Regions from separate parts of the Erwinia magellanica genome, predicted to be linked through region 3. Evidence: predicted binding sites of a transcription regulator. Region 3 holds the regulator's gene; each other region holds the start of a gene.
The links. The regulator PurR, encoded in region 3, represses purine synthesis genes. The targets are predictions, from matches to a motif close to CANGCAAACGTTTGCNTG.
Positions count from the first base shown of each region.

Region 1 (4,332 bases), 820 kb from region 3:
TTTCCACCGACGCCATGAAGCGGCTGGTGGCTGCCAGCTGGCCGGGTAACGTTCGTCAGCTGGTTAACGTGATTGAACAGTGCGTTGCGCTGACCTCAGCCCCGGTAATTGGCGAAGCGCTGGTAGAGCAGGCGCTGGTGGGGGAAAGTACCGCGTTGCCGACCTTTGCCGAGGCCAGAAATCAGTTCGAACTCAATTATTTAAGAAAGCTGCTACAGATGACCAAAGGCAACGTAACGCATGCCGCACGCCTTGCCGGACGTAACCGCACGGAATTCTATAAGCTGCTGTCGCGACACGAGCTGGATGCCTCTGATTTCAAAGAGTAGTTTTTTCTGTGCCGCATCACGGCTGAGATATGTTAGCTTAACACGCTGAAAAAGAGACAGACCGCGCAGCGGTAGCTGTCCGCTGAACGTATACTGATTAGATTACTCTCCGGCCGCGGAGAGAATGAAAAGGGTCTGCCATGAAAAAAATTGATGCGATTATCAAACCATTCAAACTCGACGACGTGCGTGAAGCGCTGGCTGAAGTTGGGATCACCGGAATGACCGTGACCGAAGTGAAAGGTTTTGGCCGTCAGAAGGGCCATACCGAACTCTATCGCGGCGCTGAGTATATGGTCGATTTTCTGCCGAAGGTGAAGATTGAGCTGGTGATTGCTGACGATATCGTGGATACCTGCGTGGAAGCCATTATGAGAACCGCGCAGACCGGTAAAATCGGCGACGGTAAAATCTTCGTCTTTGATGTGGCGCGCGTGGTGCGTATTCGTACCGGTGAGGAAGACGAAGAGGCAATCTGATCTTCGCCTCTTCTGCTTAATGCCAGCCATCGCCGTCCTTTTCAGGGCGGCGATGTCGTTTTTGGGCTTTACAGAACTTTGTGGGGGCCAAAAACTTCATAGTGGATGCGGGAAGAGTCTGTGCCCAGCGTAGTCAGCTGCTGCGCAATATGCTGCATAAAGACCACTGGCCCGCAGAGATAGTAGTGACAGGCCGTATCGCTCAGCTGGCTCTCTATCGGCAGTAAATCCATAATGCCTTCACTGTCATACCTGCCGCTATCCTGCTCAAGGGGCGCGCGATACCAGATATGCTGCGAAAACTGCGGTAGCCGCTGCGCCGTGCTGGCTACTTCCTCCCGGAATGCGTGCCGCTTGCCGTTGTCGGCCGCATGGAACCACTGCACGCGGGAAGGGTGCTGGCGGGAGGCGAGCACATCCAGCATTGCCAGCATCGGCGTCTGGCCAACGCCAGCGGAAATCAGCGTAACCGGCGTCTCTGGAGCGATATCCATAAAGAAATCTCCTGCCGGCACCGCCAGCTGAAGCTCATCACCCAGCCGGGCATGCTGATGCAGCCAGCCAGAAACGGTACCACCCGGCTCATGACGTACGGCAATACGATAGTCACGACCATTCGGCGCGCGGGTCAGGGAGTACTGGCGGATCTCCTGATTAGCGAACGTTTTGTTACGCAGCCAGACGCCGAGATACTGCCCTGGCTGATAATCCGCTACCGGCTTGCCATCTGCCGGGCTGAGAATAAAGCTTTTGATGACTTCACTCTCCACAGTGATTTCGCTGATGCGAAACGTCCGTGGTGTCCGCCAACCCCCTGTTTGGTTCTCCGCTTGCTGATAAAGCTGCGCTTCGCGCTGGATAAACACATTTGCCAGCACGCCATACGCCTCGCCCCAGGCGTTCAGCACCTCTTCCCCTGGGCTTAACATCTCATCCAGCGTGGCCAGCAGATGCCTGCCCACTATCTGATACTGATCGGGCTGAATGGCAAAGCTGGTGTGCTTTTGCGCTATTTTCTCTACTGCCGGTAACAGAACCGCAAGATTTTCAATATTGCTGGCATAGGCGCAGATGGCATTAAACAGCGCTTCACGCTGGTTGCCGTTACGCTGGTTGCTCATATTAAAAATATCTTTCAGCTCCGGGTTATGGCTGAACATGCGATCGTAAAAATGGGCAGTCAGGCTGGGACCTGTGGCCAGCAGCGCCGGAATAGTGGATTTAACGATGGCGATAGTTTTAGCGTCTAACATAGGTGACTCCCTGCGGGGTTTATAAAGTTGCATTTTAAATACATCTTATAGCTCTTTAACATGCATTGTAAATGCACCTTTAGTTAGCAGGGAGATTTAACGCTGCGATCGGTGCCGCAAAGATGAAAAATCCACAGGTTGGAGATGATGAAAATTCCCGCTGTAAAGGGTTGCAAAAACCGTATAAAACCCTTGCCAGACGGCAGGCCAATCGTTTGCGTATAAAACACGCTTTGTGGCTACCCTTCAGCAGGTAAAACAGTTTACACTGATGGCCTTCGCCCACACGGGCCGTTCAATACCGAATATTTGGTTAGCCAGTCAGGAGATGCGGATGCTAAAGCGTGATATGAATATTGCCGACTATGATGCCGAGTTATGGCAGGCAATGGAGCAGGAAAAAGTGCGTCAGGAAGAGCACATTGAACTGATTGCTTCAGAAAACTACACCAGTCCACGTGTCATGCAGGCGCAGGGTTCTCAGCTGACCAACAAATATGCCGAAGGCTATCCGGGCAAGCGCTACTACGGCGGCTGTGAATATGTCGATATCGTTGAGCAACTGGCGATTGACCGTGCAAAAGAGCTGTTTGGCGCTGATTACGCTAACGTTCAGCCGCACTCCGGCTCTCAGGCTAACTTCGCTGTTTACACCGCGCTGCTACAGCCGGGCGACACCATTCTGGGGATGAACCTGGCACATGGCGGTCACCTGACCCACGGCTCTCCGGTAAACCTCTCCGGTAAGCTCTATAACGTGGTGCCTTACGGCATCGACGAAACCGGCAAAATCGATTACGAAGATCTCGCTGCACAGGCTCAGAAACACAAGCCTAAAATGATTATTGGTGGTTTCTCCGCCTACTCCGGCATCTGTGACTGGGCAAAAATGCGCGAAATTGCAGACAGCATCGGGGCCTGGCTGTTTGTGGATATGGCGCACGTGGCTGGCCTTATCGCCGCTGACGTCTATCCAAACCCGGTTCCTCATGCCCATATCGTGACCACCACTACCCATAAAACCCTGGCGGGTCCGCGTGGCGGCCTGATCCTGGCAAAAGGCGGTGATGAAGATCTCTATAAAAAGCTGAACTCTGCCGTGTTCCCCGGCGGCCAGGGCGGCCCGCTGATGCATGTGATTGCCGGTAAAGCGGTAGCGCTGAAAGAAGCGATGGAGCCTGAGTTCAAGGTTTATCAGCAGCAGGTGGCGAAAAACGCTAAAGCGATGGTGGAAGTGTTCCTGGAGCGCGGCTACAACGTGGTTTCTGGCGGCACCCATAACCACCTTTTCCTGCTGGATCTGGTTGATAAAAACCTGACCGGTAAAGAAGCGGATGCCGCTCTGGGTCGCGCTAACATTACCGTGAACAAAAACAGTGTGCCAAACGATCCCAAAAGCCCGTTTGTGACTTCAGGTATCCGTATTGGTTCGCCTGCCGTGACCCGTCGTGGCTTCAAGGAAGCAGAAGTCCGTGAATTAGCTGGCTGGATCAGCGACATTCTTGACAATATCGGCGATGAAGGCACCCAGGAACGGGTTAAGAAGCAGGTTCTGGAAATCTGTGCGCGCTTCCCGGTCTACGCATAACAACGCGTAATGTTCCGGCAGTTGTAAGCGACATTAACGGGGCCTCTGGCCCCGTTAATTGATCTTAAGCCTGACCTCTGAGAAAGTAGCGCTCAAAACCGGAGGGAACATGGCGATTCGTTCAGCATACTGGCTCGGTCTGGGCTACTTTACCTATTTTTTTGCTTACGGCGTCTGGCTCCCTTTCTGGGGCGTCTGGCTGAAAGGCAGCGGCCTTGAGCCGGAAAAGATTGGCCTGCTGCTGGGCTGTGGCATGATTGCCCGTTTCCTTGGCAGCCTGTTGATTGCCTCCCGCGTTACCCATCCTGCCCAACTGATCACCGCGCTGCGCCTGCTGGCGATGCTGACGCTGTTTTTTGCGCTCAGCTTCTGGATAAGCGCTTTCTGGATCTGGCTGCTGCTGGTGATGGTCGGCTTTAACCTCTTCTTCTCTCCTCTGGTTCCCCTGAGCGATGCGCTGGCCGCCACCTGGCAAAAACAGATAGGAATGCCCTACGGGCCGGTGCGGCTGTGGGGGTCGCTGGCCTTTGTTATCAGCTCGGCGTTAACGGGCGTCCTGGTCAGCGCTTTCTCCACGCAGGCTATTCTGGTGATGCTCTGTGCCGGCATCGTCGCCATGACGGGCGGCATGCTGTTACGGCCTTCGGTGATGCCGCTGGGGGGTGTCAAACAAGTTGAGCGGG
Region 1 is NZ_JBCHVC010000001.1:86,407-90,738, forward strand. It holds gene glrR (two-component system response regulator GlrR) at 1-329, shown strand, start outside; gene glnB (nitrogen regulatory protein P-II) at 470-808, shown strand; gene hmpA (NO-inducible flavohemoprotein) at 877-2,061, opposite strand; gene glyA (serine hydroxymethyltransferase) at 2,396-3,649, shown strand; gene AAH450_RS00445 (3-phenylpropionate MFS transporter) at 3,759-4,332, shown strand, end outside.
Region 1: the regulator PurR is predicted to act here: its motif matches at 2,266-2,283, upstream of glyA (serine hydroxymethyltransferase).

Region 2 (4,332 bases), on a different contig from region 3:
CAGTAGAGCATCCGCCGCTGGAACAGGCCTGGCGTTAAGTCAATCAGTTCGCCCTCGGCCAGCTCACGTTCTATCTGCAAATGCGGGATCATACAGCAGGTGGTTCCCTGCCGCGCCAGCTGCACAAAGGCTTCAGAAGAGTTGACGATGTGACAGGGGACGCTGCCTGGCGACAGGTCAAAGTTCTGCTGCAAAAACGCCTGATGCATATCATCCAGATGGTCAAACGCCACCGCAGGCGCTTTCAGCAGGGCAGATCGGGTTACGCCGTTGGGAAAATAGCGTGCGGCGAACTCTTTCGAGCCGACAAACAGGTAATCCAGCGCGCCGAGCTGATCAACCAGACAGCTTGGCAGCGGCTGCGGCTGGATACTCACGGCCCCAACTACTTCCCCGCGACGCAGGCGCTCCTGGGTACGGCTCTCATCCTCTACCTGCAAATTCAGGCGGACCGGCGAGTCCGTTAACACGGTTTTCAGCGCCGGGAGCAGCCAGGTGGCCAGACTGTCGGCGTTGACCGCCAGCGAGAGCAGCAGAGGCGTGGTTCCGCCGTTTTCATCACCCAGCCATTGCTCCTCCAGCAGCTCGACCTGGTGCAGCAGCGCCAGCAGCTTTTGTCCCTGCTCAGTGGGGCGCGGCGGCACGGTACGTACCAGCAGCGGCTGACCAAACATATTTTCCAGCTGTTTGATTCGCTGGGACACAGCCGACTGAGTGATACAAAGCTTTTGTGCTGCGCGCTCAAAGCCGCGCTCGCGAATGACGGCATCCAGCGCCTGAAGCGTTCGATAATCCGGGCGTTTCATTGTGGGTATAAACTCTCTTTCAGGTGTGGAAACTGCACTATGCCATAAATTTGCCATTTTCCCCCAGGGCAATAATCACTTTATCGCTTTGTGGGCCGGCTTCCAAACTGCCAACAAATGCCGCGTGAAGGCGGTGATTTCTGACCGGGTTGTTTTATACTGGCGGCACACTTAAGCCCTTCGGAATTGAAACTGACCATGACACAGGATGAACTGAAAAAGGCCGTTGGCTGGGCCGCGCTGGACTATGTCTCTCCAGGCACCATTGTTGGCGTAGGAACGGGTTCCACTGCCGCGCATTTTATCGATGCATTAGGCTCTATCCGGCATCAGATTGAGGGGGCAGTCTCCAGCTCGGAGGCCTCTACCGAAAAGCTGAAAGCGCTGGGCATTCCGGTCTTCGATCTCAATGAGGTGGATTCTCTCTCTGTCTATGTTGATGGCGCGGATGAAATCAACGGCATGATGCAGATGATCAAAGGCGGCGGCGCAGCCTTAACGCGGGAAAAAATTATCTCTGCCGTTGCGGATAAGTTTGTCTGCATCGCGGATGAATCCAAGCAGGTAGATGTGCTGGGCCGCTTTCCGCTGCCGGTGGAAGTGATCCCTATGGCGCGCAGCTATGTGGCGAGAGAACTGGTTAAGCTGGGTGGCCTGCCGGAATACCGTCAGCATGTGCTGACCGATAACGGCAATATCATCCTCGACGTGCATAATCTGAAAATCCTTGACGCGGTTGCGCTGGAGAGGGCCATCAATGCGCTGCCTGGCGTGGTGACGGTAGGGCTGTTTGCGGCGCGTTCAGCCGACATTGCCCTGATCGGCACGGCCAATGGTGTTAAGACCATACAAAAATGATCTTACCGGCGCCGGAGCGGCGTCGGGTCATTGCAGCTAAAAAAACATCTTTTATGAGTGCAATGAAATTTGGTGACTTATGTCACATAACAGACCCCCGCAGGGTAATCCTGCTGATCCTGCCGCGCGCACCATGATTATCTGCCGAAATGTGCTGCCGCTCCCCGTCGCCATGCTACCGTGCAGGCAATCGTTTGTATTGCCGCAGAGCGAAAATTTGATATTTTGACAGAAGGCTAACTTATGCCCGGGTTAAGACAGGGGTAAGCTGGCACATCTGAAGTCTGCTAAATAGGGTCGGGAAATGGCAAAAGTATCACTGGAGAAAGACAAGATTAAGTTCCTGCTGGTGGAAGGCGTTCACCAGAGCGCGGTGGAAAACCTGCGCGCATCAGGGTACACCAACATTGAATTTCACAAAGGTGCGCTGGACAGCGAAGCGCTGAAAGAGTCGATCCGCGATGCGCATTTCATCGGTATCCGTTCGCGTACCAACCTCACTGAAGAGATTTTCGCCGCGGCGGAAAAACTGGTGGCAGTAGGCTGCTTCTGTATCGGCACCAATCAGGTTGACCTGAATGCAGCCGCTAAGCGCGGCGTGCCGGTATTCAACGCGCCATTCTCCAATACCCGATCCGTAGCAGAGCTGGTTATCGGCGAGCTGCTGTTGATGCTGCGCGGTGTGCCGGCAGCCAATGCCAAAGCCCACCGCGGCATCTGGAACAAACTGGCGGTAGGATCTTACGAAGCCCGTGGCAAAAAGCTGGGGATTATTGGTTACGGCCATATCGGTATGCAGCTGGGCGTGCTGGCAGAGAGCCTGGGCATGCACGTGTTCTTCTATGATATCGAGAACAAGCTGCCGCTGGGTAATGCCACTCAGGTTCGCCATCTCTCCGATCTGCTTAACATGAGCGATGTGGTCAGCCTGCACGTGCCGGAAACCCTCTCCACGCAGAACATGATGGGCGCAGAAGAGCTGGCGATGATGAAGCCGGGCGCGCTGCTGATCAACGCTTCTCGCGGCACCGTGGTGGATATCCCTGCACTGTGCAAAGTACTGGCAGATAAGCACCTTGCTGGCGCAGCGATTGACGTTTTCCCGGAAGAGCCGGCAACCAACAGCGATCCATTCAACTCGCCGCTGTGTGAGTTTGATAATGTGATCCTGACGCCGCACATTGGTGGATCAACGCAGGAAGCACAGGAGAATATCGGGATTGAAGTTGCCGGTAAGCTGGCAAAATATTCCGATAACGGCTCCACGCTCTCTGCCGTTAATTTCCCGGAAGTTTCTCTGCCGATGCATGGCGACCAGAGCCGTCTGCTGCATATCCACGAGAACCGCCCTGGCGTGCTGACGGCTATCAACAACATCTTTGCTGGTCAGGGCATCAACATCGCCGCCCAGTACCTACAGACAACTCCGCAGATGGGGTATGTGGTAATTGATATCGATGCGCCGCAGGATATTGCCAATACCGCGTTGCAGCTGATGAAAGCGATCCCCGGAACTATTCGCGCCCGCATGCTGTACTGAGCATAAAAAGAGGCAGAAGGTGAGTCTGACTTTCTGGCTGCCCGGCTGATACAGCCGCTTTATGCACCTGCTGGCACCAGCCAGTCAAGCCCCGGCAGATTTTCTGCCGGGGCTTTGCTTTATCTGCTTACCATTGCCAGATATGCGAAGGCGTAATGATTGCTGGCAGCGGCACATCCCACTCAGCCACCGGCAGCTCATCGACCTGCTGGCAGTCATGCGCCAGACCCACCGGTAAAAAGCCGTGCTGCTGCCAGTTTTGCAGCGTTCTGTCATAAAAGCCGCCGCCCATTCCCAGACGCTGTCCCTGCCGGTCAAAGGCCACCAGCGGCACCATCACCAGATCCAGCTCGTCCAGCGTTGCCAGGTGGCGTATATCCAGCGGCGGCTCAGGAATGTTCAGGCGATTTGGCGTCAGTAGGGTAGTGGGTTGGTAGCGGATAAAAAGAAGCTGTCCGGCAGAAAAGGGGTGAAGCACCGGCAGATAGACCTGCTGCTTGTGCTGCCAGAGTTTGGCAATCAGCGGTCGGGTACTCAGCTCGCCATCAAAAGAGAGAAACAGGGCGATTTTTTTTGCTTGCTGTAGCGGGGCGAAATTCAGCGCCCGTTCGGCGGCCTGCACCGCAGCCATCTGCTGCTGCTCTGGCGTCAGCGCACGCCGCAGATGGCGCACATGGGTACGGATATCCTGTCGGTCAAAAAGATTGAGGCTCATACATTCCCCAGGGTCAGGCTGGCTAATGGAGGTTACAGAGAAGGGTGCCACAGCTCAGACCGGAGTACGAGCCTGTCAGCATCGACTGGCTAAAAACAGCACTGAATTTTAGTGAGCAAAACCTGTTTGCAGGAAATCGGGAAGCATCAGACAGCGAGAAATTCTGGTGAGGACAGAAGCGGTAAAAGAAGGCGTTTGTAAACGAGAAAAATCGTGTTGGAAATGAGATCTCTAAAGAGGAATTTTAGCTAAGAAAACAAGGCGGTATGGCGAGAGCGCGGCAGGGATGGAACTGAGTGAGGAATCTCCGAGATGCCGCCGCAGGCTGTAACCCTTGAACCCTTGGTTCAAGGTGAGACTGCCGTCGTAACCATCAGGCTTCTCGGACGAACCGAGCTTGCACACAGGTTACA
Region 2 is NZ_JBCHVC010000005.1:239,249-243,580, forward strand. It holds gene AAH450_RS17990 (LysR family transcriptional regulator ArgP) at 1-806, opposite strand, end outside; gene rpiA (ribose-5-phosphate isomerase RpiA) at 1,005-1,664, shown strand; gene serA (phosphoglycerate dehydrogenase) at 1,969-3,204, shown strand; gene AAH450_RS18005 (5-formyltetrahydrofolate cyclo-ligase) at 3,332-3,919, opposite strand; RNA gene ssrS (6S RNA) at 4,220-4,332, opposite strand, start outside.
Region 2: the regulator PurR is predicted to act here: its motif matches at 1,848-1,865, upstream of serA (phosphoglycerate dehydrogenase).

Region 3 (4,332 bases):
ATCGGAAAGCGGCCCCCAAATCAGCTGACCGCTGGCAAAACCGGCCAGAAACAGGCTGAGGCTGGCGCTGATGATGCCCGCGCTGGTTTGCAGGTCTTGCTGCATAGCGATAAAAGCAGGCAGGTACATATCGGTCGCGAGAAAACCCGCAACGCTGAGTAGCGCCAGGTAAACAATAAATCCTTTTGAAGGCATTTTTTCTCTCTTACAGGTAATGAATCGAACGCCGCAGAGTGTAAACGCGTGTCAATCAGCTTGTGAAACGGTAATATTTGCCTCTTCCCTTCAAAAAAATTGCAGGCAGCTTATGTGGTCAGAACACGCTTTGGAAGTTGTTGATGCCGTTGCCCGTTCGGGCAGTTTCACCGCAGCCGCGGCTGAGCTGCACCGCGTTCCCTCCGCTATCAGCTATACCGTGCGGCAGCTGGAGGAGTGGCTGGCAGTACCCCTGTTTGAACGGCGGCACCGGGATGTGGTGCTGACCGAAGCGGGACGGGTATTTGTGCAGGAAGGGCGAAGTGTTATCAAAAAAATGCTCGCCACCCGGCGGCAGTGTCAGCAGGTGGCCAACGGCTGGCGTGGACAGATCAATATTGCCGTCGATCGGATAGTCAAACCTCAGCGCACGCGCCAGCTGGTGGTGGACTTTTACCGCCATTTCCCCGACATGGAGCTGCATCTGTCGCCAGAGGTGTTCAACGGCGTCTGGGATGCGCTGGCCGATGGCAGGGTTGATGTGGCCATTGGGGCTACTCAGGCTATACCTGTGGGCGGCCGTTTTGCCTTTCGCGATATGGGAGCACTGAACTGGCGCTGCGTGGTGGGAGCAGATCATCCTCTGGCGCAGCACCGGGAGCAGGTTATCAGCGAAGAGGCGATCCGGGAATGGCCCTCGCTGGTGCTGGAGGACACCTCGCGAGCGCTCCCCAAACGAACAACCTGGACCCTGGATAATCAGCGGCGGCTGGTGGTGCCAGATTGGGAAAGTGCTTTCGACTGTCTGTCAGCCGGGCTGTGCGTGGGCATGGTACCGGGACATTTTGCCCGGCCTCTGTTGAAACAGGGCACACTGCACGAGCTAAAGCTGGCAGCCAGTTTCCCCGACAGCCCCTGCTGCGTCAGCTGGTCTGAACAACAGGCGTCACCGGCGCTGAGCTGGCTACTCGATTATCTGGGTGAGAGCGATACGCTGAACAGCGAATGGCTGCGCGAAGAGGAGTAAAAAGCCTGAACAGCGCAAGCCGGGGGTAAAATATGCCCCTGGCTTGCAGCAGGAAAGAGGCAGGCAGAAGGCTTAGCGGCGGTAATCCAGGAAAGGACCGTCAGCGACCGAGCGACGTTCGATCAGGGAAGGATGTACCTCAATGGTCTGCGGATCTTCCCGTTTGCTGGTGATACGGTCCAGCAGCATATCGAAAGCGGTCTCGCCTAAGCGCTCTTTAGGCTGATGAACGGTAGTCAGTGCTGGTGTAAAGTAACGGGCGTTGCGCACGTTATCATAACCGATCACCGATATATCCTGCGGAACCCGTAACCCCATCTCGTCCGCAGCGCAAATGGCGCCCATGGCCATGACGTCACCGCCACAAAAGACCGCCGTTGGTCGCTGTTTCTGCGATAAAATCTGCTGCATCGCCTGATAGCCAGACTCCGGTTCGAAATCTCCCTGCACCAGCCACTCTTTACGGAGCGTAATATTGGCTTCAGCCAGCGCCTTCAGGAAGCCGGCATGGCGGCCGCCACCGGTATTGCGCTCCATTTGTCCGGGGATCACGCCGATATCGCGGTGACCCCGATCGATCAGGTAGCGCCCGGCCAGATAGCCGCCCTCAAAAGCGTTATCCAGCACGGTATCGGTGAAGTCTCCGCGAGACTCGCCCCAGTCCATAACGACCATCGGGATATTGCGGTTCTCTTCCAGCATTTTGATCAGCGGATCGGGATACTCAGAGCACATCACCAGCAGACCGTCCACGCGCTTTTGCGCCATCATCGACAGATAGGCCTGCTGCTTTTGCAGATCGTTATGGGCATTGCCCAGGATCAGGGTATAGCCTTTTGCGAAACAGCGGTTTTCCACCGCTTCAATAATCTCGGCAAAGTAGGGCGCTTCGCTGGAGGTGGCTAACAGACCAATAGTTCTGGTGTGATTAACCTTAAGGCTGCGGGCCACTGCACTGGGGGAATAGTGCAGCGATTTAATTGCAGCCCAGACGGCCTCCCGCGTCTCTTCGGCGACAAAGCGGGTTTTATTGATGACGTGGGAGACGGTGGTGGTCGACACCCCGGCCTGCTTTGCCACATCTTTAATTGTTGCCATGAACTAGCTACTCCTGCGCTTATCTCAACGTGTTGATAAGCCTGTTGTTAATCGTTTGCCTGAAAAGAGTAAAACCTGACGTCTTAAATCGGTTTAAGTTGCTGTCGGATTCGTCAGGAAGGAAAAGAGTGGTCGTCCGCAGAATTGTGACTGAGCGGACGTTGCGCAACAAAAAGAATTCTAACAAGGCTGAGCAGAGAAAACGAGATTTTTACCGATAAGTATGGGAAAATTGATAACACTATTAACTGTAGGGCTATTCAGAGGATATATGGATACCGATTTAAAGTTCTCATTACTGACCACGGTTTGCGCTTTGGTGATGATTATGGCGTTCAGCTTTACCGCCATCATGCACTAACTATAAAAGGGGCCTGATCGCAGGCCCTTTATAACGCTTAGCGGATGGTTTTCGGCGTCATCATCCGACGGGCGCCAATATAGTGACGCTGCCAGTAATCCTCGCCCAGCGCGCTTACCTGAATATCCTTGCCGGTACGGGGGGACTGAATGAACTTACCGTCACCCAGATAGACGCCAACATGGTCAGCAACCCCGCGTCCATTAATGCGGAAGAAGACCAAATCCCCTTTTTCCAGCTCATCACGTTTGATCGAGGCGGCATCGCGCAGATGATACATTTCGTTAGCGGTGCGCGGGATTTTAAACTTCACCAAATCCTTATAGGCATACCAGACCAGCCCGCTACAGTCGAAGCCGGTTTTTGGTGAGGTTCCGCCCCATTGATAGGGTTTACCCAGCTGGCCCATCAGTTTGTTCATCGCAGTTTCACGAGCTTTCTGATAGCGGGCACGATGCGCCTTGCTCAACTTCAGCGGTGCCGGGTCGAGATCGGCTGTCAGCGCTTCCATTTGTGCTGCTTTACCGCGATGCCGTCCGTAACGCTTTTTACTGCCATTAACGCTTTTCTTTTTATATCTGCCGGGAGTAACGGCGGCCGTTGCCGGAGAGGCTTTCTTTTTAAGCTTGAGCTTTGACACGGAGGTTAAGCGGGATTTCTTGCTGGTGGTCTCTTTAACTTTTTTTGTGGAGCTTGCTTTAACCGGCCTGCGTTTACGTCGCTCATCTTCACGGGCTGGCGTACCAGCATCCTTCTTATGATGGCTGGCATTAACAGGGGCGTGTGGCGATGCGTGCGCCACGTTAAAAAAGAGCTGAGCAAACGCCAGCAAAAAGAGGGTGATGAGTAAACGCATCGTTACCATTAACAGTTTGTGCTTCGACCAGCGGCCAAAGCGTGCCAAAAACAGGGATATCTGCTTTGCAGCAGGCTCATGGGGCAATTCTAATCTAACTGTTTAACAAAGGGTAAGGTCTTTTTTGTTTCAATGATGCAGAACAAGTAAAAGCTGTAAAAATAAGCCAAATCAGCTGGTTATCTGTGCAAACCTTATCCATTTTAGCGGCATTGGCGCTGCAATAACCTCTGGAAAATGTTATTTTAATGTATCCGCCTGGGCTTGTGAGGCGCAGAAGCCGAAAATGCTCTTAGTAAAATGTCGTTTTCATCGTGCGGGCAGAGTCGCTACACTAAATAGACACGAAGTATCCGATTAAGGAAGCCATTTATGAGTACCGTTGAAAAAATTGAGCGCCAGATAGCAGAAAACCCGATTCTGCTCTACATGAAAGGTTCACCAAAACTGCCAAGCTGCGGCTTCTCGGCACAGGCCGTACAGGCGCTGTCAGCCTGTGGCGAACGTTTCGCCTATGTGGACATTTTGCTGAATCCAGAGATTCGGGCAGAATTACCTAAGTATGCCAACTGGCCGACTTTCCCGCAGCTGTGGGTGGATGGTGAACTGGTCGGCGGTTGCGACATCATTATTCAGATGTATCAGCAGGGCGAACTCCAGCAGCTGATCAAAGAAACTGCACAAAAATATCCTTCTGACACCGCTGAATAAGCGACTCAGAAAGTAAAAGGGCGAGGAAAAATTCCTCGCCCTTTTTTTATGCTTCGCTTACCGGCGCTGGAAGCGGCCAGCCGC
Region 3 is NZ_JBCHVC010000001.1:905,365-909,696, forward strand. It holds gene punC (purine nucleoside transporter PunC) at 1-195, opposite strand, end outside; gene punR (DNA-binding transcriptional activator PunR) at 308-1,222, shown strand; gene purR (HTH-type transcriptional repressor PurR) at 1,295-2,320, opposite strand; gene cydH (cytochrome bd-I oxidase subunit CydH) at 2,592-2,681, shown strand; gene AAH450_RS04185 (C40 family peptidase) at 2,719-3,537, opposite strand; gene AAH450_RS04190 (Grx4 family monothiol glutaredoxin) at 3,910-4,248, shown strand; gene rnt (ribonuclease T) at 4,295-4,332, opposite strand, start outside.

Region 4 (4,332 bases), on a different contig from region 3:
AGCCATCCTGCCGGTGCGTTTCAAAATGCCAGCTTTTTGGCATCAGCGGCTTCAGGAAACGGCAGGCTATCAGCGCATTCAGGACCAGCTCTGCACGCTGGTCTGCATTGAGTTCGCAGCTACGACAGTTTTCTTCAAAAGTAAAAAAAAGTGCCGCATCATCAACACAAAATCCTGAGGTAGTAAACGCATCAGGAGAGAGCATCTTGCGGGGAAAACGGGAACGGAACAGCATCCCATCAGCCAGGTCCAGCATCATGCGGTCGTGTTCTGCATCAAAAAACCAGCGCCAGCTGTCGTCAGGTTTAATTCTCATGATGGATCCCGTTGTTTTAATATGGCCCTTCTCAGCGTGCTCCCTCTGGATTTGAAAATGAATATCAGTTTGCCAGCGGGTCAAATCAGGCTAAATAATGGATAAACAGGAGAAAATATAAACGAGCCAGCGGCGAAAATAAAGCCCCTGGCCGGTTTAACTAAGAATTATCTCACAGATGGGTCACAATTTCTTTTATCAGAGGTGGCCCTTTATAAATAAAGCCGGAGTAGATTTGTACCAGCGAAGCACCCGCCGCGATTTTTTCCCGCGCAGAAACCAGGGAGTCAATGCCGCCCACACCAATAACAGGCATCCTGCCCCGCAGCTCTTTTGACAAGCTGCGAATAATTTCGGTACTTTTTAACTGCACCGGGCGACCGCTTAAGCCCCCTGCTTCGTCTGCATATTTCAGGCCGCTAACCAGTGAACGATCCAGCGTAGTATTGGTGGCTATCACACCGTCGATATTATGACGCACCAGACTGTCGGCCACCTGCACCAACTCTTCTTCTGTCAGGTCGGGGGCAATTTTTACGGCGACGGGAACATATTTATGATGCAGCGCTTCAAGATCTTTCTGCTTTTGTTTAACTGCGCTTAAAAGATCGTCCAGTGCCTCGCCATATTGCAGCGTGCGCAATCCCGGCGTGTTTGGCGAGGAGATGTTAATCGCGATATATCCGGCATAGGCGTAGATTTTGTCCATGCAGGTAAGATAATCCTCTTTGCCGGTTTCTACCGGCGTATCTTTATTCTTGCCAATATTAATCCCCAGCACGCCATCAAAATGGGCCTTTTTCACATTCTCTATCAGGTTATCCACGCCAAGATTATTAAATCCCATGCGATTAATAATGCCCTCAGCTTCCAGCACGCGGAACATGCGTGGCTTATCGTTACCCGGTTGCGCACGCGGCGTGACGGTGCCAATTTCAATAAACCCGAAGCCCATTGCGCCAAAAGCGTCTATACATTCCCCGTTTTTATCCAGACCGGCAGCAAGGCCCAGCGGATTTTTAAACGTCAGGCCCATACAGTTAACCGGTTTAAAAGGCAGAGACTGGCGCACCAGATGCATTAAAGGGGTACCTGTCACGCGCTGCAACTGGTGTAACGTCAGCTCATGGGCACGCTCCGCATCAAGCTGAAAAAGTGCCTTACGGACAAAGGGGTAGTACATGATCGCTCCTGAATGCCCGAGATATCAGGCCTGGATAGGACAAAAGTTGTTATCGCCTGGCGACAGCAACCCTGAAAAATGCGTTTTGCGTCACTCTACAGCGCTCCCCTTATTTTTATTGTCGGAGGGCCAAACGGCCAAAGTGCGGTGCAGTGACGCTGCAGGCGCGGGGGAAAATGGTAAAGTCCTTTCCCCGGAAAGTAAAACGTTAGCGTTTAATAATCCTGCCTCTCAGGCGCTATTGCCAAAAATCGACATAAATATGCCGGATAAATCATTTAAGCCTCCTTCCTCTCTCTGTCAGGATAGACCTCACAGTTACCGAATTTCTTAGTTCAATAACTTTTGGTTATAAGGAGAAATGATGCGCGTTATTACTCTGGCGGGAAGTCCTCGCTTTCCCTCACGCTCTACCGCCCTGCTGACGATCTGTCAGCAACTGCTTGAAAAGCGCGGCGTGGAAGTCATTCCCTGGAATCTGCATAACTTTGCTCCTGAAGATCTCTTATATGCGCGTTTTGACTCTCCGGCTTTGCTGGCGCTGAAAGAAGATTTAGCCCAGGCTGACGGCCTTATTGTGGCGACCCCCGTTTATAAAGCCTCTTTCTCCGGTGCGCTAAAAACGCTGCTGGATTTGCTGCCTGAACGCGCTCTGGAACACAAGGTGGTGCTGCCACTGGCTACAGGCGGTACTGTCGCCCATATGCTGGCCGTCGATTATGCGCTTAAGCCCGTTCTGAACGCCCTGAAGGCGCAGGAAGTGCTGCATGGCGTGTTTGCAGATGACACCCAGATTACCCACTACGATCGCACCCCTGAACTCTCTCCTGTTTTAAAAGATCGTATTGATGAATCCGTTGAGACTTTCTGGGCTGCGCTGGCTCGCCGTCATCAACCGTTTGCCGTCGCGGTATAAGGAAGAGAGATGACGCTTTTAGCCCGTATTTTTTCTGCCCTGGCGCTGACCAGCGTGCTGGCAGGTTCGGCAGTTGCTGCCGACACAGACGCCCCAAAAACGTTTCGCATCGGCTACCAAAAAGGGTCGGTGAGTATGGTGCTGGCCAAATCGCATCATCTGCTGGAGAAGCAGTTCCCGCAGACGCAGATTAAATGGGTGGAATTCCCGGCAGGCCCGCAAATGCTTGAGGCATTAAACGTCAACAGCATCGATCTGGGCAGTACGGGTGATATCCCGCCAATCTTTGCTCAGGCTGCGGGCGCGGATCTGCTTTACGTCGGTGCTGAACCGCCAAAACCCAAAGCAGAAGTGATCCTGGTACCGAAGAACAGTCCGTTTAAGACGGTGGCCGATCTGAAAGGACATAAAGTGGCCTTCCAGAAAGGTTCCAGCTCACACAATTTGCTGCTTAAAGCGCTGCAAAAAGCGGGATTGTCATTTAAAGATATCCAGCCCGCCTACCTGACGCCCGCCGATGCCCGTGCCGCCTTCCAGCAGGGTGATGTGGATGCCTGGGCTATCTGGGATCCCTATTATTCCGCCGCGTTACAGCAGGGCAGCGTCCGGGTGCTGACTGACGGTAGCCAGCTCAATCAGACCGGATCTTTCTATCTGGCAACGCGCCCCTTTACTCAGGCAAACGGGCCGTTTATCAGCAAGGTGCTCGCCACTTTCAGTCAGGCTGATGCGCTGACGCTGAGCGACAGATCGCAAAGTATTGACCTGCTGGCCCAGGCGATGGGATTGCCGAAGCCGGTGGTGGCGACTTATCTGGATCATCGTCCACCAACCAGCATCAGCCCGGTCAGCGAGAAAACGGCCCAGGCGCAGCAGCAAACTGCCGACCTGTTTTATGCCAACCATTTAATGCCGGTAAAAGTTGAGATCGCCAGCCGTATCTGGCAGCCCACCAGCGCAAATTAATCAGGAGTTCACCATGAGTCTTTCCGTTTTCTGGTTTTTACCCACCCACGGTGATGGCCACTATTTAGGCACGGCAGAAGGCGCCCGCCCGGTTGATCACGGCTATTTACAGCAGATTGCTCAGGCTGCCGACCGCCTGGGTTTCGGAGGCGTGCTGATCCCTACTGGTCGCTCCTGCGAAGATGCCTGGCTGGTTGCCGCCTCACTGATCCCTGTCACGCAGAGACTGCGCTTTCTGGTGGCTTTACGGCCCGGCGTGATTTCGCCCACCCAGGCCGCGCGCCAGGCCGCCACGCTGGACCGTCTCTCCAATGGCCGTGCTTTGTTCAACCTGGTTACCGGCGGCGATGCTGAAGAGCTGGCCGGTGATGGCGTGTTCCTCGATCACACAGAACGTTATGCAGAATCGGCCGAATTCACCCGCGTCTGGCGCCGGGTGCTGGAAGGCGAAACGGTCGATTATGAAGGCAAGCATGTGCACGTTCGCGGCGCCCGATTAATGTTTAAACCCGTTCAGCAACCGCGTCCGCCTTTATGGTTCGGCGGCTCGTCAGACCCGGCCCAGGACCTGGCGGCTGAACAGGTTGATGTCTATCTCACCTGGGGCGAACCGCCTGCTCAGGTGAAGGAAAAAATCGATCGGGTACGCGCCAAGGCTGCGGCCCAGGGACGGAACGTGAAGTTCGGCATTCGTCTGCACGTCATTGTGCGTGAAACCAATGAAGAGGCCTGGCTGGCTGCGGATCGCCTGATTTCACATCTGGATGATGCCACCATTGCCAAAGCGCAGGCCGCCCTGGCAAGGACAGATTCAGTGGGCCAGCAGCGTATGGCCGCCCTGCATGGCGGCCGCCGGGACAAACTGGAGATCAGCCCTAACCTCTGGGCTGGCGTAGGCCTGGTTCGCGGTGGCGCGGGAACGGCTCTGGTGGGTGACGGCGAAACCGTCGC
Region 4 is NZ_JBCHVC010000002.1:742,246-746,577, reverse strand. It holds gene AAH450_RS10745 (cell division protein ZapC) at 1-316, opposite strand, end outside; gene pyrD (quinone-dependent dihydroorotate dehydrogenase) at 489-1,499, opposite strand; gene ssuE (NADPH-dependent FMN reductase) at 1,864-2,415, shown strand; gene AAH450_RS10730 (sulfonate ABC transporter substrate-binding protein) at 2,425-3,381, shown strand; gene ssuD (FMNH2-dependent alkanesulfonate monooxygenase) at 3,395-4,332, shown strand, end outside.
Region 4: the regulator PurR is predicted to act here: its motif matches at 1,698-1,715, upstream of pyrD (quinone-dependent dihydroorotate dehydrogenase).